Regions from separate parts of the Ramlibacter sp. PS3R-8 genome, predicted to be linked through region 1. Evidence: predicted binding sites of a transcription regulator. Region 1 holds the regulator's gene; each other region holds the start of a gene.

Region 1 (5,573 bases):
AGGGCACCGGATGGCAGCTGCCGGCCGCCGAACGCATGGCCAAGCCGCTCCAGGAAAAGGGCGTGCTCTGGGGCGGCAACCTCGCCATCGTCGCCGCGTTGGCGGGCACGCCGTGGCTACCCAAGGTGAAGGGCGGAATCCTGTTCCTCGAGGACGTGCACGAGCACCCCTACCGCATCGAACGCATGCTGACGCAGCTGCTGTATGCCGGCGTGCTGCAGCGGCAGAAGGCGATCCTGCTCGGGCATTTCACCAACTGGGTGCCGGTGCCGCACGACAAGGGCTTCAGGCTGAAGACGGTGGTGGATTGGCTGCGCACGCAGGTGAAGGCGACGGTCCTCACCGGCCTGCCGTTCGGCCATGTACCGACCAAGGTGTGCCTGCCTGTCGGGGCCAAGGTCACCCTGGCGGTTGAAGGCCGCGACGCTTTCGTGATCTGGGGACACCGCCACTAGGGCGGATGGCTCAGCCGGTCAGCGGACTCGGACGCGAGCTCAGGCTGCCAGGCAGCAGCCCGTGGAACATCTCGGTGATGTGCAGCACCTTGCTGCGTGCGGAGGCTTCGCCCTGCGTGGCCGCCAGGGCCGCCATGACGTCCCCGCGCAGGTACCACAGCGCCTGCACGTCGTTGGCATAACGGACCCGCCGCGTCACATTGGCGAAACGCCGGCCACCCTCTTCACCCAGCAGCGACAGCATCGCCTCGCGGATGTCCTCCGTGCCTTCGTCCAGCACGGAGTCGCTCGGGGCGACAGGGTTGCCGAGCAGCCCGTAGATGCTGCTTCGAAGATTTCCTTTGAACCAACGCATATTTGAGATGACGCCTGCCTGCGAGGGCAAGCCTATCAGTGGTACGACGGCCCCCAACGTATTCGCAATACGGGGGATTGACAAGTATCCAAAGGTGACGCAATTCACGAAAAGTGTGAGCGGATGAGTCATGAGACACGTGTGCTAGGACGATTCCTAGCGCCTCTGGTCATCCTTCCGGTCGCGTTTGGGACCCGTCCGAGCCTTCGATTCAGCCACCGCCGATGGCCGGGCGAGGCGGCAAGAACGACAGTACGGCATGGCCCCACGCAACGCCCCCGTCACCGTCTTCCTCGCGGACGACTCGGCCGCCATCCGCCAGCGGGTCAATGGCCTGCTGCGGGACGCCGCCTTCACCATCGTCGGCGAGGCCGGCTCGCCGCAGGGATGCATCAGCGGAATCCTGGAAGTCCATCCGGACGTGGTGGTGCTCGACCACCAGCTCGAAGGCGGCACCGGGCTGCAGGTGATGCAAGCCGTCCGCCAGGCCGACCCGCTTGTTGCCTTTGTCGTTTTCAGCAACAACTGCGGCCCCGCTTACCGCAAGCGTTACCTGGGGCAGGGCGCCGCCCGCTTCCTGGACAAGAGTAGCGAATTCGACCAGCTCGCGGTCGCCGTCGCCGCCGCGGGCGCCCACGCCGTCCACTGAGCACGACAGACACAAAGAGATGAGGGAACCTCCATGCAATCCGCCGCGCTTCACGCCAGCCCCCTGCACTTCATGCCGCCCGCCAACCTCGCCCGCACCGCCACGCCAGCACCGCTGAAGACGCAGTGCTCCACTTGCCACCTGAAGGACCTGTGCCTGCCATGCGGCCTCACCGTCAGCGATGTCGAACGGCTCGACGGCCTCAGGTTCGCGCGGCGGCGGGTGAAGGAAGGAGACGCGCTCTACCGCGAAGGCGAAAAGTTCCAGTTCATCTACGCGGTGCGCAGCGGCACCTTCAAGTCGCACATGGCGCTCAAGGACGGCCGCGAGCAGGTGACCGCATTCCAGATGGCCGGCGAACTGCTCGGACTGGACGGCCTGGCGTCCGGCAAGCATGCCAGCAGCGCCGTGGCGCTGGAAGATGCGGAGATCTGCGCGATCCCGTACGCCAACCTCAGCGAGCTGGCTTCCGCCAGCCCCGACCTCCAGCACGTCCTCTCCCGCCTGATGAGCCGCGAGATCGTGCGCGAACACAGCCTGATGATGCTGCTGGGCAGCATGAACGCCGAAGAGCGGCTGGCCGCCTTCCTGCTGAACCTGTCGCAGCGCATGAAGGCGCGAGGCTACTCGCCCACCGAGTTTCACCTGCGCATGTCGCGGGCCGAGATCGGCAGCTACCTGGGCATGAAGCTCGAGACCGTCAGCCGCACCTTCTCCGCTTTCCAGCACCAACGGCTGCTCGAAGTGGACAAGAGACACGTGCGCATCAGCGACCTGGACGGCCTGACCCGCGTCTTCGAGACGCGCGTGCAGTAAGCGGCCTGCACCGGCTCGCCTGGCCGTATAGTTCGGCAGGAGGGCTTCCATGTTCACGGATCGCATCGAAGCGGCGGGCCGGCTGGCCGCGGCCCTGTCGCAGTACCGGGGACACAACGCGCTGGTGCTCGCCATTCCGCGTGGCGCCGTACCCATGGCCGCACGGATAGCGCGCGAGCTCCAGGGGGAACTGGAGATCGTGCTCGTGCGCAAGCTGCATGCGCCTGGCGCACCCGAATTCGCCATCGGCGCCGTGGATGAGTCCGGCTGGGTCTACCTGAGTTCGCAAGCCTCTTCCGTGGGCGCCACGCCCGATTACGTCGAGGAGCAGAAAGCGCTGCAAATGCAGGAACTGGCCCGGCGCCGGGAACTCTATACCCCGGGGCGGCTGCGCAAGGATGCCCAGGGCCGGACCGTGATCGTCGTCGACGACGGCCTGGCCACCGGCGCCACCATGATCGCGGCGCTGCATGCCGTCCGCCAGCGCCAACCGGCCCGGCTGGTTTGCGCGGTGCCGGTGGGTGCACCGGAAAGCGTCAGGCTGGTGCAGGAACATGCGGACGAAGTCGTCTGCCTGGACACCCCCCGGCGATTCATCGCGGTGAGCCAGTTCTACGGGTCGTTTCCTCAACTGGACGACGACGAAGTCATTGCATTGCTGCGGTCGGCGGACAGCCCGGCCGCAGGGGAGGGCCAGAGAGCATGAAGTATTGGAAGCGTTGCGCGGCGGCGGGCCTGCTGGCGATGTCATTCGTCGGCGTGGCGCAAGCCGCGGCGCCGCTTGGCCCCGCAGCGCTGCGCGCGCGGCATGCCGGCATGGCGCAGCAGCTCGCCCAGAATGCTTTTGGCGGGCCGGTGGTGCTGCAGTCCCAGGAGGCTTCGCGGCGCATCGAGGGAGACGTGTACGCCGTGCTCGACCATCCCTTCGAGTCGGTGCGGGGGGCGCTGTCCGATCCCGGCCGCTGGTGCGAGATCCTCATGCTGCACCTGAACACCAAGCATTGCCGGCGCGCCGACGGTGTGGATGGCCCGCGTGTCGAGGTTCGCGTCGGCAAGAAGGAGCCGCAGGCGGTGTCGTCCGCGACGTTGCTGGCGTTTGGCTGGAAGGCCCCCGTGACCCGGGCCGACTACCTGTCGGTGCAGATGGATGCGGTGGACGGTCCGTACGACACCCGCGACTACCAGCTGATGGCGGAAGCCGTGCCGCTGGAAGGCGGCCGCACCTTCCTGCACATGGGCTACGCGCTGAGCCACGGGGCCGCCAGCGAGATCGCGATGAAGGTGTACCTCGGCACGAAGGGGCAGGACAAGGTGGGCTTCACCCGCACGAAGGCTGGAGACGACGGGTTCGTCGGCGGCATGCGCGGCGTGGTGGAGCGCAACACCATGCGCTACTACCTGGCCATCGACGCCTACCTGGATTCCCTGTCGCTGCCGGGCGAGCAGCAGGTCGAAAAGCGCCTGCAGGCGTGGTTCGATGCCACGGAAAAGTATCCGCGGCAGTTGCGCGAGGTGGGGCGCGAGGACTACCTGCGGATGAAGCGCGCCGAACTGCTGCGCCTGACGGCCGCCCGCTGACGCTAGGCAGGCACGGGCTTTCGCACCACCTGGATGCTGCGCGCGCGCAGCTGTCCGCAACCCCCTTCGACGTCCTGGGCTGCAGACTGTCGCAGCTTGGTGAGCACGCCGCGCCGATGCAGCGTGCGGGCAATTTCCGCCGCGCGCTCCGATGATGGACGGCGAAAATCGATGCCGTCCACCTTGTTGAACGGGATCATGTTCAGCACGCCGTACTTGCCGGCCAGCAGGCGGACGATGCCATCGAGTTCGTCGTCGCCGTCGTTCACGCCTTCCAGCAAGGTCCACTGGTACTGGATGGGGTAGCCGGTGGCGCGCGCGTAGTTTTCTCCGGCCTCCACGAGTTCCTCCGGAGTCATGCGCGGCGCGCGTGGCAGCAATTGCTGGCGCAGGGCCGGCTTCGTCGTATGGAGGGACAGGGCCAGGGCCGGTTTCACGCGTGACAGCGGCAGCCGCTCGAAAACGCGCGGGTCGCCCACGGTCGAGAACACGAGGTCCTTGTGGCCGATGTTCCCCGCCGTGCCCAGGAACTCGATCGCTTCGATCACGGCGTCCAGGTTGTGCGCCGGCTCACCCATGCCCATGAACACCACCTTGCGGACCGGCCGGCGGGCGCGCGCCAGCGCCACCTGCGCCACCATTTCCGCGCTCCCCAGCTGCCGCACCAGGCCGTCGCGCCCGGTCATGCAGAACAGGCAGCCGACCGCGCACCCGACCTGGGAGGAGATGCACAGTCCGTCCCGCGGCAGCAGCACGCTTTCCACCATCTGGCCGTCGGCCAATTCGACCAGCAGGCGTTCGCCGCCGTCCTCGGCGGGGTGGGCGCTGCGCAGCCTGGTGATCGACGCGAGCTCGGCTTCGATTCCGGACAGGGCCGAGAGGAGGGCGGCTGGGAGGAAGTCCTCGATGCGGCGCTTGCCGCTGTCCTGCGGCAAGGCCTGGGACCACAGGCGCAGCACGCGTTGCTCGTGGGACGGCCCGGCGCCGGCGGCGCGCAGGCGCTGCCTCAGGGCTTCGATCGTCACGGTCATTGGTACGGCACCGAACAGACACCTCTGCTAGCTCATGCTCAACTGGCAACCAGACTTCGATCACACAAGGGCGGAGCCACTCGCATGACCAGTCATTCCCCCTCGCGCGGCAGTCCAGACGCGCCAGGTTCGCCAGACATCTCGGGTCTGCCCGAGTTTAAGGTTCGTTTGGCCGCCGGCGGACGCAGGGGTGGTCTCGAGCTGCTCAACGAGCGCACGCCATACCGGTTCACCGGGGTTTTTCAGTTCAGCGGCGAAGTGCTCAAAAGTGTCGAATTGGTGGACAAGTGGGACAAGGCCGTCGTGCGCGGCCAGGATGTCCCCATCGCGACCGCTTATTGCGCCCACCTGCAGCGGACGGGCCAATCCCTCGTCGTGATCAACGGCCATCGCGACGATCGCGTGCCGTGGATGAAGAACAGCCCGATCGCGAGTTATTGCGGGGCGGTCATCGAGAGTCCCGCCGGGGATGCATGGGGCGCGGTGTGTCACTACGACATGGATCCGTGTGAAAGCAACCGGGGTGAAGTGGCCCTTCTTTCCGCCGCTGCGCCATTTCTGTGGTCGGTGCTCGGGACAGACGCCGACCAAGCCGCAGCGCCGGCGGATTGAGGCTGGAGGCGCGGGCGACGAGAGTGATATGCGTCCTCCTCTTCTTTCTATTATTTGACATAATACGCATCGTATCA
Region 2 (5,573 bases), on a different contig from region 1:
TTGTTGACGTTCTGGCCGCCGGGGCCCTGCGCCCGCATGGCGGTGATCTCCACCTCCTCTTCCCGCACCGTCGGTGCCGCTGCGCCGGGCTCGACCATCACGCCACCCTGAGCCTGGCGCGCCAGGGCCAACGAGGGACGGGACCGGTCGTGCCAGCCGTCACCCGCATTGCCGCGTCTGCTTGCAGCGCAAGCGGCTCGTCGAAGCCGTGGAGCAGCGACCCGGCTGCGCCACCGGGATTCGCAACACCTTGCGCTCCGCCGGAAAGCTGGACTGATTCTTGAAGTCGTTGGCGCACAGGCGCTGCAGCTCCCGGTCCGCCGGCTCGCGGGCCAGCGCGGCCTCGCACTGCCACACGGCCTCGGCGTGCCGGCCTTCCCTGAAGATGCGCTTCAGCGCCTCGATGTTCGAACCCATGGGAGGGCAGTATCGCAGCCCCGGGGGCCTCAACCGCCGTTCTGTCGCGCGACGATCGCCACGCCTGCCGCGAGCAGCAGGCACAAGGGGGAATAGACCCAGGTGTCGAGGCGCGCGAAACGGCTGTCTCGGACGCGCTTGAAGAATCCGACGTACCTGAACTCGCCCATCGCGCGGGCCAGCAAGCCGGCCGCCAGCCCATACGACAGCCAGGCCAGGACGGAAGGAGGCAGGCCCAGGGGGACGAGCCCGGATGTGGCGGCGACCAGACCCGCGAAAAGCACCAGGGCGACGCCCACCGCGACGGTAGCGCGGCGCGATGGCACGAACAAGGGTTTGCCGTCCACGCTGGGCACGGCGCCGCTTGCTCCCCTCATGGGCAGGAACGCCATGCGGAAGTGCCACAAGGCCAGGCCGCCGAACACCGCGCAGACCACGAGCGCGAGCATTCAGGCTCCTACCGCACCAGGATCTGCCAGGCGATGGCGGCCTGCGCGAAGAAGCCGACCGTGAAGGCGAGCGTGCGCACCCAGGGGACTGCGAAGGTATAGGCAAGCGCATGGACGACACGCGCCCAGAAATACACCATGCTCGCGCTTGCCACGACGCTGTTCGAGACCCCCAGCGCGTGGGCGGCGAGCACCAGCGTGGCAAAGACGGCCAGGTTCTCCACGGCGTTGTAATGGGCCTTCATCAACCTCTGGGCCCAGGCCGACTGCGGCTTCGGATGGGCCGGGTATCCGACCGCGTCCGCCAGGCCCCCTACCGCGACGCGGTCGAGGATGTAGGGGACCCACAGCACTCCGGTCAGGACGGCCGAGAGGGTCAGGTAGAACAGTTCCGCCTTCATCGTCTTCTCCTCTTGTGGTGGCTGCCTTATAGAACAATCGTGGCCCGCCGTCCCCGGCAGGCGACGAGCGTGATCAGGCCAGCCCGCACCACTGGGCAACCCGGTGCGCGACGTCCATCCACAAGCCCCAGGCAGCGGTCGCTGCCAGCAGGAGGCCGGCGATGCGGGTGCCCGAGTCCTTGCGCAGGCGGTTGCCCATCTCCCGCAGGCGGCGCAGCGCGGTGGGCGCCAGGCCCAGCGAGATGCCGCTGCCGGCCGCGAACAGCGCCATGCACACCGCGCCTTCCACGGGGCCGCCCGAGAGCGATGCCACCAGCAGCGCCGAATACAGCAGCCCGCAAGGCATGAAGGCCCACAGCGCGCCCGTCATCGCGAGGCCGCCGCGCCGCTGCGCCATCGGCCGCACTTTCTGCCAGACGGTGCGTCCCGCGCTCTCTACCCACGCGGGCTGCCGCGCCCGCGCCAGCAGCATCAGCCCCCACGCCAGGACGGCCAGGTGAAACAGCGTCCACACGGGACGCAAGGCGGCGGTGTTCTGCGACAGCCACGCCAGGCTCTGGAAGGCCAGGCCCGCGACGGCGCCGGCCAGCGAGTAGCCGAGCAGCCGGCCGCCCTGGAAAGTCCACATGCCGCGCACCGGCGGCGCGCCGACGCCGCGGATCACGCCGCCGCAAGCCGCGCCGCACATCGCGATGCAGTGGGGGCCGCCCGCCAGGCCCATCACCAGGGCCGTTGCGGCCAGCGTCCCGCCCATGTCAGATGATCCGCGAGAAGCGGGCACGGTTGCGGTCCGCCTGCAGGTACTTGTCGAACAGCATGGCGATGGCGCGCACGAAGAACCAGCCTTGCGCCGTCACCTGCACGCCGGTGTCGTCGATGACCACCATGCCCTGCTCCTGCAGCGTGCGCAGCTGCTCCATCTCGGCGGCGAAGCAGGTCTTGAAGTCCAGCAGCCAGGCGACCTCGACCGACTCGAACACCAGCTGCCCCTGGCACATCAGCGCCATGATCACCGCGCGCCGCGCCAGGTCGTCGCGCGACAGTGCCAGCCCGCGCACCACCGGCAGCCGGCCCTGGTCCAGGTGGTCGCAATATTCCTCGAGGGTCTTGGCGTTCTGGCTGTAGGTGGCGCCGACCTTGCCGATGGCGGACACGCCCAGCCCGATCAGGTCGCAGTCCGCATGGGTGCTGTAGCCCTGGAAGTTCCGGTGCAGCCTGCCCTGCCGCTTGGCCACCGCCAGCGCATCGCCCGGCAACGCGAAGTGGTCCATGCCGATGTAGACGTAGCCCGCGCTCAGGAAGGCGGCCAGCGCCTGCGACAGCATCGACACCTTGGCGGCGGCGCCCGGCAGCTCGATGGTGATGATGCGGCGCTGCGGCTTGAAGCGCTCCGGCAGGTGGGCATAGGCATACAGGGCGATGCGGTCCGGCTTGAGCGCCGACACCTGCCGCAGCGTGCGGGCGAACGACTCGGGCGTTTGCAGCGGCAGGCCGTAGATCAGGTCGATGTTGATCGACTCGAAGCCGATGCGGCGCGCGTCCTCCATCAGCGCGGCAACCGACTCGTACGGCTGCACGCGGTGAACCGCTTTCTGCACGTCGGGATCGAAGTCCTGCACTCCGAAGCTCAGGCGGTTGAAGCCCAGGTCGGCCAGCGCCTGCAGCCGGACGGCATCCACCGTGCGCGGATCGACCTCGATCGAGCACTCCGCTTGCGGCGCGAAGGCGAAATTGCGCCGCAGCATCGTCATCAGCTGCTTGAGTTCCTCGTCCGACAGGAAGGTCGGCGTGCCACCGCCCAGGTGCAGCTGGCTCACCGGCTGGGACGTGCCCAGGACCTGCGCGTGCAAGTCCACCTCGCGCGTGAGGTAGCGCAGGTAATCGGCGGCGCGGCTCTTGTGCCGGGTGATGATCTTGTTGCAGGCGCAGTAGTAGCAAAGCGATTCGCAGAACGGGATGTGCACGTACAGCGACAGCGGCATCGCCAGGCCGGCGGTTCCAGCGCGGCGCTGCGACAGGGCCTGCAGGTAATCGCCGGCGCCGAACGCCTCGACGAAGCGGTCCGCCGTGGGATAGGACGTGTAGCGCGGCCCCGGCACGTCGTACTTGCGCAGCAGTTGGGGATCGATGAGGTCGGTCATGGCAGGCGTTTCCCGGTTTCCGCCCCATGGTGCGCCGGAGCCCGCCCGCCGCAGTTGATCTGAGTCAACCGGCGCCGCTCAAAAAGCCCCGCGCTGACGCACCGAGTCGGATTCGGCCGATCCGCCACCCCGGCGGCGCGGCCGATCCTCGCGGAACCGCGCACTCCAGGGAGAACCGGATGAACGCAACAGCCCTGCGCCGCGTGCTGGCGGCCTTCGCCATGGCTGCCTCGGGCCTCGAGCCAGGCCTTGCTGGACTTCGGCACGGCAGCCACCTGCTCCCTGGCGTACGAAGCATTGCTCAGCCAGCGCTGCAACGGAAATTTTCGCGAACTGATGGCCTGGTGGCGCACGCAGCAGGCGCGTGAGTCGCAATGAGCGCGCGCGATCCTCTGCTGTAGGAAGCACCGCACGGGCTCACGCGGCCTGCACGGCTTCGGATCCGCCGTCGCAGCGCCAACATGGGAGGCATCACCAACCAAGGAGATTCCCATGAACAAGCAGCAGATCAAGGGCGCGACCAACCAGGTCACGGGCGCCGTCAAGAAGGAAGTCGGCAAGCTGACCGGGGACACCAGCACCCAGTTGAGCGGCGCGGCACGCGAGGCGAAGGGCAAGGCGCAAAAAACCGTGGGCGATGCCCGCGAGGTGGTGCGCAACGATGACGAGGTCCAGCGCGAACGCAAGCTGGAAAAGTGATCGGTGGTGTCGGGACCCGCGTTGCGGAACCCGACCTGCGGGAGAAGCCGGCCAAGCGCCGGCTTGTTCGTTACTGGGAGGGGGCGTTGGCGCTGCCTGTCGCTTCGCCGACGGGCAGGGTTATCTCCGCAGACCCCGCGCCCATGGCGGACGGTGCGCTGTACACCTGCGTTCCGGGAATCGTGTCGACCGGTGCCGCCTCGGCGGGCTTCGACAGCACACGTAATGGGGGCTCGACCGGCGGCGCCGGCTCCGCCTTCACCGGCACCGTGACCACCGCGGTTCCGGAGTCCGCCGGCGGCGTGGTGAACACGTTGCTCCACCAGTCGCCCATCCGGTCCATCAGCGGCTTTTCCTGCTCCTGCATGCGCGGCGCGGCGAATGCGGCCTTGGCGTCCAGCACGCCGCCCTTGACGGCCTGCTGCGCGAAATCGCCGATCACCAGCAGCGCGTTGTGCGAACCCTGTCCCCAATAGGAACTGCGCATCGCAACGCGGTTGTCGTTGAAACCGACCCAGGCCCCCGCCACCAGTTGCGGGTGCATCAGGATGAACCAGCCGTCCGTGTTGTCCTGGGTCGTGCCGGTCTTGCCGGCCAGGTCGCCGGTCAGGCCGAAGCGCGAGCGCAAGCCCGCCGCGGTGCCGGTGTCGATCACACCGCGCATCACATCCAGCAACGTCATCGCGGCCTCGCTGGACAGCGCCGTTTCCGACCTGGCCTGGAAGCTCTCCAGCACGTTGCCATTGCGGTCCTCCACCGCCGCAACCACCTGCGGCTCGATGTAGCTGCCGCCGTTGGCGATGGCGCCGAACGCCGTCACCATTTCCTTCAACGTGACGGGACTGGTGCCGAGCGCCAGCGACGGCACTTCGTTCAATTTGCTCTGGCGCACCCCCATCGCACGGGCCAGGCTCGCCACCCGCGCCGGCCCGACCTGCTGCATCACCTGCGCCGTGACCGTGTTCTTCGACCTGGCGAGGGCCTCGCGCAGGGTCATCTGCGCGTTCGTCATGCCGTCGATGTCGGTGGGCCGCCAGACCTGGTTGCGGTCGATGCGGATCTCCACCGGGCCGTCCAGGAAAGTGTCGGTGGGCCGCATGCCGCCTTCGAAGGCCGCGCCGTACACGAAAGGCTTGAAGGTCGAGCCCGGCTGGCGCCGCGCCTGCTGCACGTGGTCGAACTTGTCCTCCGAATAATCGCGGCTGCCGACCCAGGCGCGCACGGCGCCCGTCCGCGGGTCCATCGCCAGGAAGCCGGTTTGCAGCATGGTCTTGCGCTTGCGCAGGTCGGCGATGAAGCTGCGGTCCTGCTGCAGCTGCTCGACCGCCTCCTCGTCGCTGCGGCCGCGCTCGCGGGCCAGCTTGTACTCGGACGAATCGCGGATCCACTCCTTGACCAGCTTGCCGTTGGTGGTCCAGAAATGCTCGAAGGGGCGAACGCTGGCGCGCTGCGCCACGTAGGCGCCG
Region 3 (5,573 bases), on a different contig from region 1:
TGACGTCGGTGCCCTTGTAGATGCCGTTGTTGTTCATCACGACGACGCAGATCGGCAGGTTGTAGCGGCAGATCGTTTCCACCTCCATCCCGCTGAAGCCGAAGGCGCTGTCGCCTTCCACGGCGATGACCTGCTCGCCCGTGACGACCGCGGCCGCGACGGCGAAGCCCATGCCGATGCCCATGATCCCCCACGTGCCCACGTCGAGGCGGCGGCGCGGCTCGTACATGTCGACGATGGAGCGCGTGAAGTCCAGCGCGTTGGCGCCTTCGTTCACCAGGTAGGCCTTCGGGTTCGCCTTGACCGTGTCGCGCACCACGTTCAGCGCGCTGTGGAAGTTCATGACCGGCGGGTTCTTCGACAGCGTTTCCTGCATCTTGGTCAGGTTCTTGTCCTTGCGCTCGGCGATCGCGCCCGTCCAGTCGGCGGGCGGCTTCTGCCAGCCGGAACCCATCGCCTGGTTGAAGGCGGCGATGCACGAGCCGATGTCGCCGATCACCGGGGCGGCGATGGCGACGTTGCTGTCGGCCTCCGTCGGCGAGATGTCGACCTGGATGAACTGCTGCCTGCCGGCTTCCTTGGAGGAGCCGCCCCCCCACGTCTTGCCCTTGCCGTGCGACAGCAGCCAGTTCAGGCGCGCGCCGACGAGCATCACGACGTCTGCTTCGGCCAGCACGTACGAGCGCGCGGCGGAGGCGGACAGGCTGTGGTTGTCCGGCAGCAGGCCCTTGGCCATGGACATCGGCAGGTAGGGGATGCCGCTCTTTTCGACGAAGGTCTTGATGTCGGCATCGGCCTGCGCATAGGCGGCGCCCTTGCCAAGGATCACCAACGGCTTCTTGGCGGACTTCAGCAAGTCCACGGCGCGCTTGATCGCGTCCGGCGCGGGAATCTGCCTGGGCGCCGGGTCGACCACCTTGATCAACGACTTCTTGCCGGCTTCCGCGTCCATCGATTGCGCGAACAGCTTCGCCGGCAAATCCAGGTACACGCCGCCCGGACGGCCGGACACGGCGGCGCGGATGGCGCGGGCAATGCCGACGCCGATGTCTTCGGCGTGCAGCACCCGGAAGGCCGCCTTGCACAACGGCTTGGCGATGGCCAGCTGGTCCATCTCTTCGTAGTCGCCCTGCTGCAGGTCGACGATCTCGCGCTCGCTGGAGCCCGACACCAGGATCATCGGGAAGCAGTTGGTGGTGGCGTTCGCCAGCGCGGTGAGGCCATTGAGGAAACCGGGCGCGGACACGGTGAAGCAGATGCCCGGCTTGCCGGTGATGAAGCCGGCGGCCGCGGCGGCGTTGCCCGCGTGCTGCTCGTGGCGAAACGAGATGACCTTCATGCCCTCGGCCTGCGAGATGCGCAGGAAGTCGGTGATGGGGATGCCGGGCAGGGCGAAGATCGTGTCGATGTCGTTCAGCTTGAGGGCATCGATGACGAGGTGGAAGCCGTCGGTGGTGGCGCGCTCTTGCGTATCGGTGCTCATGGGGGAGAGTCCTGGTAAAGGTGTCGGGCTATGATAGGAATGGCCGTCGGCTTTCCCTCTTGACTGCGGTCAATTTTCGAAGAATTGCACCTGCCCATTCGGGCGACTCCCCGGCCCACCCGCACCATGTCGTCCATCGAAAGCCATCCCGAGAGAAACGTCATTCGCGTGCAGCTCGCGCATAACGTGGTGCTCAAGGGCATGACGGTGGCCCAGATGGCCGAGCTGGAGCCGCACCTGGTGGTGGTGGACTGCCAGAAGGGCGAGGCGCTGCTGCACCAGGGCGTGCACGAGATGGAGCAGTACTTCATCCTCGAAGGGATCCTCAAGCGCGTCGTTTCCAACCAGGAAGCCAAGGAAATGATCCTGCGCTTCGCCGAGGAAGGGCAGATGGAAACCAGCTACGCCGCCTGGCGGCTGGGCACGCCTGCTCCCTACAGCATCGTCTGCGTCACCCGGGCGCGCGTCGCCAAGCTGCCGCTGCGCGAATGGGTCGCATTCATCGACAAGCATCCCGGCCTGAAGCAGGCCTTCGAATACGACGTGATGTTCGTCATGAGCGACATCATGGCGCACACGATCACCCTGCATCTGCTGGATGCGCCGGGGCGCGTCAAGCGGTTCCTTCGCAAGCATGCGGACCTCGCCGAGCGGATGCCGAAGAAGGAACTGGCGTCCTACCTCAACCTTTCCGCCGAAACGCTGAGCCGGTTGAAGCAGCGGGGAAAGATCTAGCAAGGGCCCGGGTCCCCGCCTGCGCGGGGACGCGATGCCTCGACATCAGGTCTTGGAGTGCGTGAACTTGCGCGTGGTCGTCATCAGGCGCAGCTGGTTGTCCACATTTCCCGCGCCCGCGATCGCCTTGGCCACCTGCCCGGTGTCCCGTTTCTCGCGCTCGTTCACCACGATGCCCGCCAGCGTCACGCGTCCCTCCCGCGATTCCACCTGCACGTCGACGTCCCGCGTCGATTCGTTGGCCTTGAGCGCCGCGCGCACGCGCGCGCTGAGCGCCAGTCCTTCCAGGATGGAACGCGACTCGGCCGTTTCCTGGAACTCGGGCCGGCCGGCCAGGGCGAGAATCTGCTCGACGCAACCTTCGATCGAGATGCGTTCCGTGTTCAGCACCATGTCGTAGAGCAGGGGGTCGCCCCAGGTCACGCCGAACTGCGCGTTCATGCGCGAGGCGTGCGCGGCATCGCTGCGCCGCACTTCCGACTCGGCGGCGTCACGCTGGTCGGTGCCCAGGTGGTTCATCACCCAGTCGACCCGCAGCGCAAACGGGCGCGTGACGCGCACCCGCACCACGTGGCGCACGGGCTGCAGCAGGCAGGTGGCGCCCCAGCCCCGCAGCACCGCGTTGCCGCGCAGCGCCTGCGCGAACACTTCCTCGGCCGTGTACACGGCAACCTGGTCCTTGTCGGTCGACAAGCGCTCCACCAGTCCCGCCTTGCCTTCCCGCAGGCGGCGGATCAGGCTGGCGGGCACCTGCATCCTGCCGGCGACGTTCTCGACCACCTCGTTGCGCATGACGGCCAGCTGCGCGGACTCCCCCAGCCGCAGCGCGACGTCCTTGGCGAGCGAGCCCATCTCCTGGGTCAGTGCGATGACGGGCATGGCGCGGTGCTCCTCAGTCGACTGGTTGTTCCGCCTTGAACGCGGGCGGCTTGGGCGGCCGCACCTTGGCGATCACGCGGGAGATCAGTGGCCAGAACAGCAGCAGCAGCGCCAGGCCGGTGATGCCGCCCACCAGCGGGTTGGCCACCATGATCGACATCTGGCCCTGCGACATCAGCATCGACTGGCGGAAGGCGTCTTCCGCCTTGTCGCCCAGCACCAGCGCCAGCACCAGCGGCGCCAGCGGGTAATCGAGCTTCTTGAAGACATAGCCGACGACGCCGAAGGCCAGCATCAGCCAGATGTCGAACATCGCGTTGTGCACGGTATAGGCGCCGATCGCGCAGATCACGATGATGATCGGCGCGATGATCGAGAACGGGATGCGCAGGATCGAGGCGAACAGCGGCACCGTGGTCAGCACGACCACCAGGCCCACCAGGTTGCCCAGGTACATCGAGGCGATCAGGCCCCACACGAAGTCCTTCTGTTCCACGAACAGCAGCGGCCCCGGCTGCAGGCCCCAGATCAGCAGGCCGCCCAGCAGCACGGCCGCCGTCGGCGATCCCGGGATGCCCAGCGCCAGCATGGGCAGCAGCGCCGCGGTGCCGGCGGCGTGCGCCGCGGTCTCCGGCGCGATCACGCCCTCGATCTGGCCGGTGCCGAACTTGGCGCCGTCCTTCGACATCTTCTTGGCCAGGCCGTAGCTCATGAACGAAGCGGGAGTCGCGCCGCCCGGCGTGATGCCCATCCAGATGCCGACCAGCGCGCTTCTTACGGACGTCATCCAGTACTGGGGCAACGACTTCCAGGTTTCGAGCACGACCTTGGGGCTGATCTTGGCCGTCTTGCCGGAGAACGCCAGGCCTTCTTCCATCGACAGCAGGATCTCGCCGATGCCGAACAGGCCGATCACCGCGATCAGGAAGTCGAAGCCGCGCATGAGCTCCTCGACACCGAAGGTCAGGCGCAGCTGCCCCGTGACGGTGTCCATGCCGACAGCGGCCAATGCGAAGCCGATGGCCATGGAGGCCAGGATCTTGAACGGGGATCCCTTGCCCATGCCGACGAAACTGCAGAACGTGAGCAGGTACACGGCGAAGAACTCCGGCGGCCCGAACCGCAGCGCGAACTTCGCAACCATCGGCGCCAGGAAAGTGATCATCACCACCGCGACGAAGGCGCCGATGAAGGACGACGTGAAGGCGGCGGTGAGCGCCTGGGCGGCCTGGCCCTTCTGCGCCATGGGATAGCCGTCGAAGGTGGTCGCCACCGACCACGGCTCGCCGGGGATGTTGAACAGCACCGACGTGATCGCGCCGCCGAAGAGGGCGCCCCAGTAGATGCACGACAGCATGATGATCGCGGAGGTCGGCGACATCGAGAATGTGAGCGGCAGCAGGATGGCCACGCCGTTGGCGCCGCCCAGGCCGGGCAGCACGCCGATGAGCACGCCGAGGATGATCCCGACGAACATCAGCAGCAGGTTCATCGGCGTCAGGATGACGCTGAAGCCATGGAAGAGGGCGCTGAGTTCGAGCATGTCAGTACCCCAGGAAGTCGAGCGGCTTCAGCCAGCCCTTGTACAGGGGGATCTTGAACCAGACCTCGAACATGAAGAAGAAGAACGCCGAGATCGCGATGCCGAGCAGGATGCTCTTCACGCGCGAGAACTTCCCCAGGATGATCATGAAGCCCGCGATGTAGATGGCGGATGCGAGGTAGATGCCGAACACCTGGATGGCCAGGACGTAGACCACCGCCGGGATCAGCACCGACAGCACCCGCCGGATCTGGACGCCGTCCACGAAAATGTCGTGATTGCGCTTCTTCCCCCGCAGCGCCTGGTACAGCGTCCCCGCGCCGGAGATGCACAGGATCAGGCCGATGTAGAACGGGAAGTAGCCGGCGCCGGGGCCGTCGCTGGTCCAGCCGGAGCCGAGCTTGCGGCTGCCGAACAGCACCACGAGCCCGAACACGAAGACGAGGCCTGCAACAACGGCCTCCACTGCAAAAGTCGGTACGCCCGTTCGCTCCTGGGCGACACCGTCCTGTGGGGAATCCATTGCGCTTGTCTCCTGCCGTGTACCCGGCTCGTTATATCAATCGCGAACGCAAAGGCGCGCGCCCCGGTGGCACGGGGCGTGTGCCGGGGGTCAGTTGGCCAGGAAGCCGGCTTCCTTCATCAGCTCGCGATGGCGTTGTTCGGCGGCGCCGAGCCACTTGGTGAAGTTCTCGCCTTCCATGGACGTCTGGTTGAAGGCGCCCTTTTCCATGTAGTCCTTCCACTCGGGCGTCTCGCGCACCTTCTTGAGCAGGCCCAGGTAGAAGTCGGTCTGGTCCTTGGTCACGCCCGCGGGCATGAAAATGCCGCGCAGCATCGTGTATTCGGTCGGCACGCCGGCTTCCTTGCAGGTCGGCACGTCGCCCCACGATTGCGTCTGCGTGATCTTTTCCTTGTACGGCATGCGCTTGG
Region 4 (5,573 bases), on a different contig from region 1:
AGATGGTTGTCCGACACGTCGAAGGCGGCGGCGATCTGCGCGATGGTGGCGCGCTGTCCCGGTTGCACTGCCAGGTAGATCAGCACCCGCAGGCAGTAGTCGGTGAAGGTGGTGAGTTTCACGCTGTCAGTCCGTCGACAGGCGCCTTCTGGCGCCGCCCCGTCGGGAGCAGCAGCCGCAGCGCATAGAAGGCGAGGAAGCCCGCACCGATCGCGAACAGGATGTCGCCGGGCACGCGCATCCAGACCAGCGTTTCCATCACCGGCGAATGGACGATCTCGGGCGAACGGGCGTACCAGAGGCCCTTGGTGATGCTCGCCCAGGCCTGGTAGATGCCGGCGGGCAGCAGCGACAGGAAGACCATCATCGCCAGCCCGATGTTCAGGCCCCAGTAGGCGGGCTTGAGCAGGTTGTCCGCATGCAGGTGGCGGGCGTAGAGGCCGCGCAGGCAGAACAGCATCAGGCCGATGCCGAGCATGCCGTAGACACCGAACAGGGCGGCGTGGCCGTGGGCCGCCGTCATGTTGAGGCCCTGCACGTAGTACAGCGAGGCCGGCGGGTTGATGGCGAAGCCGAGCAGTCCGGCGCCGACGGTGTTCCAGAAGCCCACCGCGACGAAGCACAGCACCGGCCATTTGTACGCGGCAAGCCATGGCGTGCCTTGCGAGCGCCTCCAGGTCTGCAGCGCTTCCAGCCCGATCAGCGTCAGCGGCACCACTTCCAGCGCCGAGAACACGGAGCCGACGGCGATGACCGACGTGGGCGTGCCGGTGAAGTACAGGTGGTGCAGCGTGCCCAGGATGCCGCCGAACAGGAACACGATGGTCTCGGCCACGATGGCGCGGTTCGCGCTGGAAGCGCGCACCAGGCCCAGCTTGGTGAAGAGCAGCGCGATCACCGCGGTGGCGAACACCTCGAAGAAGCCTTCCACCCAGAGGTGGACGAGCCACCAGCGCCAGTATTCGACCATCGAGTAGTGCGTGGACTTGCCCCAAACCAGCGAGGTCGCATAGAAGCCGCCGATGCAGCACGCGGACAGGAACACCATGGCGATCAGGCCGCGGCTTTCCGACGGCGTCTTCAACGCCGGCCACAGGGCGCGGCCCAGCAAGGTGGCCCAGAGCAGCAGTCCGATGAACAGCAGGATCTGCCACACGCGGCCCATGCTCGTGAATTCCAGGCCCTGGTTGCCCAGCCAGAAACTGAAGTCGAATCCGTTGCGTTGCAGCGTGCCGAGCCAGCCGGACGCGGTGGAGCCCACCACGATGACGAGCAGCGCGTAGAACAGGAAGTCGGTGCCGAGCTTCTGGAACTTCGGCTCGCGGCCGCCCAGCATGGGCGCGATGTAGAGGCCGGTGGCCAGCCACGCGGTGGCGATCCAGAAGATGCCGATCTGGGTGTGCACGGTGCGGCTCACCACATAGGGCAGCACTTCGGCGAGCGGCAGGCCGAACAGCGACTGGCCTTCCACGGCGTAGTGGGCGGTCACGATGCCCATGGCGATCTGCAGCAGCATCAGGCCGATCACGACGAAGAAGTACTTGCGGGTGGCCTTCATCGACGGCGTGGCGGCCACGCCGATCAGCGGGTCGGCCTTGGGCGGCTGTGCCTCTTCCTCGTGCTTGCTGGCGCCGTGCAGCCACAGCATGGCGGCGATGGCTGCCAGCAGCAGGATGATGGAGACCATCGACCACATCGCGGCCGAGGTCGTCATGGTGTTGCCCACCATGGGCTCGTGTGGCCAGTTGCTCGTATAGGACAAGCCGGTCTCGCCCGGGCGGTCGGTGACCGCGGCCCAGGATGTCCAGAAGAAGAAGGCCGTCAGCGCTTCGCGATCGGTTTTGTCCGTCACGGTGCCGTCGGTCATCGCGTACTGCTCGCGCAGATGGGCGAGCGTCGGGTCCTCGCCGAACAGGGCGACATAGTGGGCGGCGACTTCGCGAATGGCCTGCGCACGCACGTCGCTCACTGTCACCTTGCCGGTGGCCGCGTCGTACGTATTGCGCCGCATTTCCTCTTTCAGCGCGCCGCTGACCGCGCCGCGTTCCGCCGCGCTCAAGGCATTGGGATCGCTGACGATGGCCTTGGCACGCAGTGCCTGCAGCGCTTCGGCTTCGCGATGCAGCCAGTCGGCGGACCAGTCCGGCGCCAAATAGGCGCCGTGGCCCCAGACGCTGCCCTGCTGCTGGCCGCCGGCGGCTTGCCAGACCTGCTGGCCGCGCGTCACCTGCTCACCGGTGAACAGCACCTGGCCGCTGGTCGTGACCACCGCCGCGGGTATGGGTGGAGCGGTCAGGTGGATCTGCCAGCCCAGGTAGCCGAGGGCGCCGAAGGACAGCACGAAGATCAGTGCCAGCCAGCGCCAGAGGGGATTGTTGTTTCTCATGATCGTTGTTCCATTGGAAAGAGGGTCCTCAGCCGCCGCAGCCGCCACCGCAGCAACTTCCCGCCGCGTCCGGCGCGGGGCCGTCCTGGGTGCGGGTGATCGCCACTCGCCAGAGGTCCGGCCCGGTTTGCAGGCAATCCCATGCGAACTGGCCGGGCATCTGGGCGTTGAACTGGTAGTACAGCGGACGTGGGTCGTGGTCGTTGACCAGTTCCAGCGCTTCGCCCTTCGCCAGCGCGGCGAAAGTGGAAAAGATCAGCGGGTGGCGGTCACGCGGCGCAACTGTGCGCACGTCGATGCGGGATGCGGTCTGAGTCATGCGGAGCTCCTCTGTCGATAAGATGTATTTGATTGGCATCTATTGTTCTGGCGACCTGGATGCCCGTCTTTGACATATGTCAACTGGAAGCCTCACCAGTTGAAATGCGCAAACACGCGGCCACCTGGCTTTGTTAGCATCGGCCCGCACCAAACGATGCGACACTGTCGACGCGCTCAAGGGAGGTCTCATGCAAGCCTGGTCCGCGGGTCTGAAGATGTTCAGCTGGGTCGTAGTTGCCCTGATGGTCTCGGCCATCCTGTACGCGGCGTTCATCTCGCTGCGTCACTGGTCCGGCATCAGCGTCTGAGGGAGCGTCCATGAACAAGCGACAAGCCCGGTTGTTCGCGATCGGCGCCACCGCGCTGGCCGCGCTGGTGTTCCTGGGGCTGACGGTGGACAGCCACCGCCAGTTCGGCAAGCTGACCAACGCGGACAAGATCACGCCCGAGGTCACGCGCGGCAAGGACGTCTGGCACAGGAACAACTGCATCAACTGCCACACGCTGTTCGGCGAGGGCGCGTACTACGCCCCGGACCTGACCAAGATCACCAAGTTGCGCGGCGAGGCCTACCTCACCGCGTACATGAAGGACCCGTCGAAGTTCTACGACGAGACAAAGCACCGTCGCCTGATGCCCAAGCAGGACATCAGCGAGCCGGACATCCAGGCGCTGATCGCCTTCCTCGACTGGGTGAGCAACGTGGACAATCAGGGCTGGCCACCACGGCCGATCCTCGTGACCGGCGCCACCTTTCCGGGCACGGACCAGGCCGCGGCGCAAGCCCCGGACAACCAGGCAGCCGCCGCCGGTGCGCCCGGAGCCGCGCCGTCGGGCGGAGCCACTGCGACGTCGCCGCCGGGCGTGCGTCCGATGACCGGCGCTGAAAACCCGATGGCGTTGGGCGAGAACGTGTTCCGCACGGCGGCGCCTGCCTGCGTGGCCTGCCACTCGGTCGCGCCGGGCGTCAACATGGCGGGACCCTCGCTCGCCGGCTTGAGTGCTCGTACGCAGCAGCTCATGGCATCGGGACAGTACAAGGGCCAGGCCAGGGACCTGGGCGGCTACATCCGCGAGTCCGTCACCCACCCGAGCGCGCACGTCGTGCCGGGGCCGATGTACTCCGCCAACGGGACGTCGTTCATGCCGGCGACCTATGGCACCAGCCTCACGCCCGCGCAGCTCGACCATCTGGTGGCCTACCTGTCATCGCTGAAGTAAGCCGGAGAAGTCCATGCGCTACAAGTCCCAATCCGTCGCCTACTGGTACTTCGCCGTTGCGGTTGCCCTGTTCGGGCTGCAGCTGGTGTTCGGCCTGCTTTCCGCGGCCAAGTATCTCGGGCCCGACCCGCTGCTGTACATCCTGCCCTTCGACGTCACGAAGGTGATCCACACCAACCTGCTGATCGTGTGGGTGCTCACCGGCTTCATGGGAGCCACCTACTGGGTCGTCCCCGAGGAGTCCCGCGCGGAGCTGCACAGCACGAAGCTCGCCTACATCCAGCTGGCGCTGTGGGTCGTCATGGGCGTGACGGCCATCATCGGCTATCTGTTCCGCTGGGGCACGGGCAACAAGCTGCTGGAGCAGCCGTTGCCGCACAAGATCGTGATCGTCATCGTCATGCTCATGTTCCTCTACAACATCGGCATGACCATCCGCAAGTCGGGCCGCTTCACCACCACCGAGGGCGTGCTGCTCCTCGGGCTGGGCTCGGCGGCGCTGCTGTACCTGCCGGCGCTGCTGCATTACGAGAACTACACCGTCTCCATCTATTACCGCTGGTGGACGATCCACCTGTGGGTCGAGGGCGTGTGGGAAATGATCCAGGGCAGCTTCTTGGCCTACCTGCTGATCCGGCTGTCCGGCGCCGACCGCGAGGTGATGGAGAAGTGGCTGTACGTGATCGTCGGGCTGGTCTTCTTTGCCGGCATCCTGGGGACCGCACACCACTACTACTGGGTAGGCGTGCCGTCTTACTGGCTGCCGATCGGGGGCATCTTCAGCGCGCTCGAGCCGCTGGCGCTGGTGGGCATGGCCATGTACGCCTATTCCGCGATGCGCCGCTCGGGACTGTCGCACCCCAACAAGCTCGCCTTGCACTGGACGGTGGGCAGCGCGGTGTTCACGCTGTTCGGGGCCGGCCTGCTCGGGCTGGCGCACACGTGGCCGAGCGTCAACAAGTGGACCCACGGCACGCTGATCACCGCGATGCATGGCCACGCGGCCTTCTACGGCGCCTACGCGATGATCGTGATGGCCATGATCACCTATGCCATGCCGTCGATGACGCGGCGGCCGGAGGCGGGCACGGCCCTCGGCTGGTGGTCGTTCTGGCTGCAGCTCACCGGCATGTTCGGCATGACGCTGTCGTTCGCGACGGCGGGCATCGGTCAGGTCTACCTGGAGCGGATCATGGGGCTGGGCTACCTGGACGCGCAACTGAAGATCCAGGTCCACTTCCTGATGCTGGTGGCGACGGCGAGCGTCTTCACGGTGGGGGTCCTGCTGTTCATCGTCGATTTCTTCCGGTACGCGCCGCGGCTGGAGGTGACCGAGCAGCCCGCGAGCGGCGCGGAAGCCGTGCGCGCGGCCGCGGCCTGGTGAGCGACCATGACGCGGGCGCCGTGCCTGCCGGCGGTGCCCCGTACTACCTGCCGACGGCCGACGAGGTGGCGGTGTTCGAGCAGTGCGACCAGCGCGGACTGGCCGTGCTGCTCAAGGGCCCCACCGGCTGCGGCAAGACGCGCTTCGTCGAATACATGGCGTGGCGGCTGCGCCGGCCGCTGGTCACGATCTCGTGCCACGACGACCTGAGCGCGAGCGACCTGGTGGGGCGCTTCCTGATCCGCCACGACGGTACGGCGT

The links. The regulator FNR, encoded in region 1, switches genes on or off when oxygen is low (the NO sensors DNR and NnrR bind a similar motif). The targets are predictions, from matches to a motif close to TTGATNNNNATCAA.
Region 2: hemN (oxygen-independent coproporphyrinogen III oxidase) is a predicted target of FNR. The motif match lies at 3,463-3,476, and genes of this name have one in related genera.
Region 3: oxc (oxalyl-CoA decarboxylase) is a predicted target of FNR. The motif match lies at 1,543-1,556, and genes of this name have one in related genera.
Region 4: WG902_RS08730 (DUF2249 domain-containing protein) is a predicted target of FNR. The motif match lies at 2,775-2,788, and genes of this name have one in related genera.

The regions. Positions count from the first base shown of each region.
Region 1 is NZ_JBBHGT010000001.1:590,319-595,891, forward strand. It holds gene WG902_RS02765 (LD-carboxypeptidase) at 1-455, shown strand, start outside; gene WG902_RS02770 (hypothetical protein) at 466-810, opposite strand; gene WG902_RS02775 (response regulator) at 1,070-1,459, shown strand; gene fnr (fumarate/nitrate reduction transcriptional regulator Fnr) at 1,493-2,275, shown strand; gene WG902_RS02785 (phosphoribosyltransferase) at 2,325-2,981, shown strand; gene WG902_RS02790 (hypothetical protein) at 2,978-3,853, shown strand; gene WG902_RS02795 (RNA methyltransferase) at 3,856-4,884, opposite strand; gene WG902_RS02800 (hypothetical protein) at 4,969-5,496, shown strand.
Region 2 is NZ_JBBHGT010000002.1:134,039-139,611, forward strand. It holds gene arfB (alternative ribosome rescue aminoacyl-tRNA hydrolase ArfB) at 1-98, opposite strand, end outside; gene WG902_RS08585 (hypothetical protein) at 160-417, opposite strand; gene WG902_RS08590 (DUF3995 domain-containing protein) at 447-866, opposite strand; gene WG902_RS08595 (MAPEG family protein) at 875-1,267, opposite strand; gene WG902_RS08600 (sulfite exporter TauE/SafE family protein) at 1,341-2,021, opposite strand; gene hemN (oxygen-independent coproporphyrinogen III oxidase) at 2,023-3,408, opposite strand; gene WG902_RS08610 (CsbD family protein) at 3,901-4,107, shown strand; gene WG902_RS08615 (penicillin-binding protein 1A) at 4,178-5,573, opposite strand, start outside.
Region 3 is NZ_JBBHGT010000002.1:89,638-95,210, reverse strand. It holds gene oxc (oxalyl-CoA decarboxylase) at 1-1,483, opposite strand, end outside; gene WG902_RS08400 (Crp/Fnr family transcriptional regulator) at 1,610-2,218, shown strand; gene WG902_RS08395 (cytidylate kinase family protein) at 2,264-3,097, opposite strand; gene WG902_RS08390 (tripartite tricarboxylate transporter permease) at 3,111-4,640, opposite strand; gene WG902_RS08385 (tripartite tricarboxylate transporter TctB family protein) at 4,642-5,163, opposite strand; gene WG902_RS08380 (Bug family tripartite tricarboxylate transporter substrate binding protein) at 5,254-5,573, opposite strand, start outside.
Region 4 is NZ_JBBHGT010000002.1:162,893-168,465, reverse strand. It holds gene WG902_RS08740 (RrF2 family transcriptional regulator) at 1-122, opposite strand, end outside; gene WG902_RS08735 (nitric-oxide reductase large subunit) at 119-2,386, opposite strand; gene WG902_RS08730 (DUF2249 domain-containing protein) at 2,415-2,705, opposite strand; gene WG902_RS08725 (c-type cytochrome) at 3,026-3,928, shown strand; gene WG902_RS08720 (cbb3-type cytochrome c oxidase subunit I) at 3,942-5,312, shown strand; gene WG902_RS08715 (CbbQ/NirQ/NorQ/GpvN family protein) at 5,309-5,573, shown strand, end outside.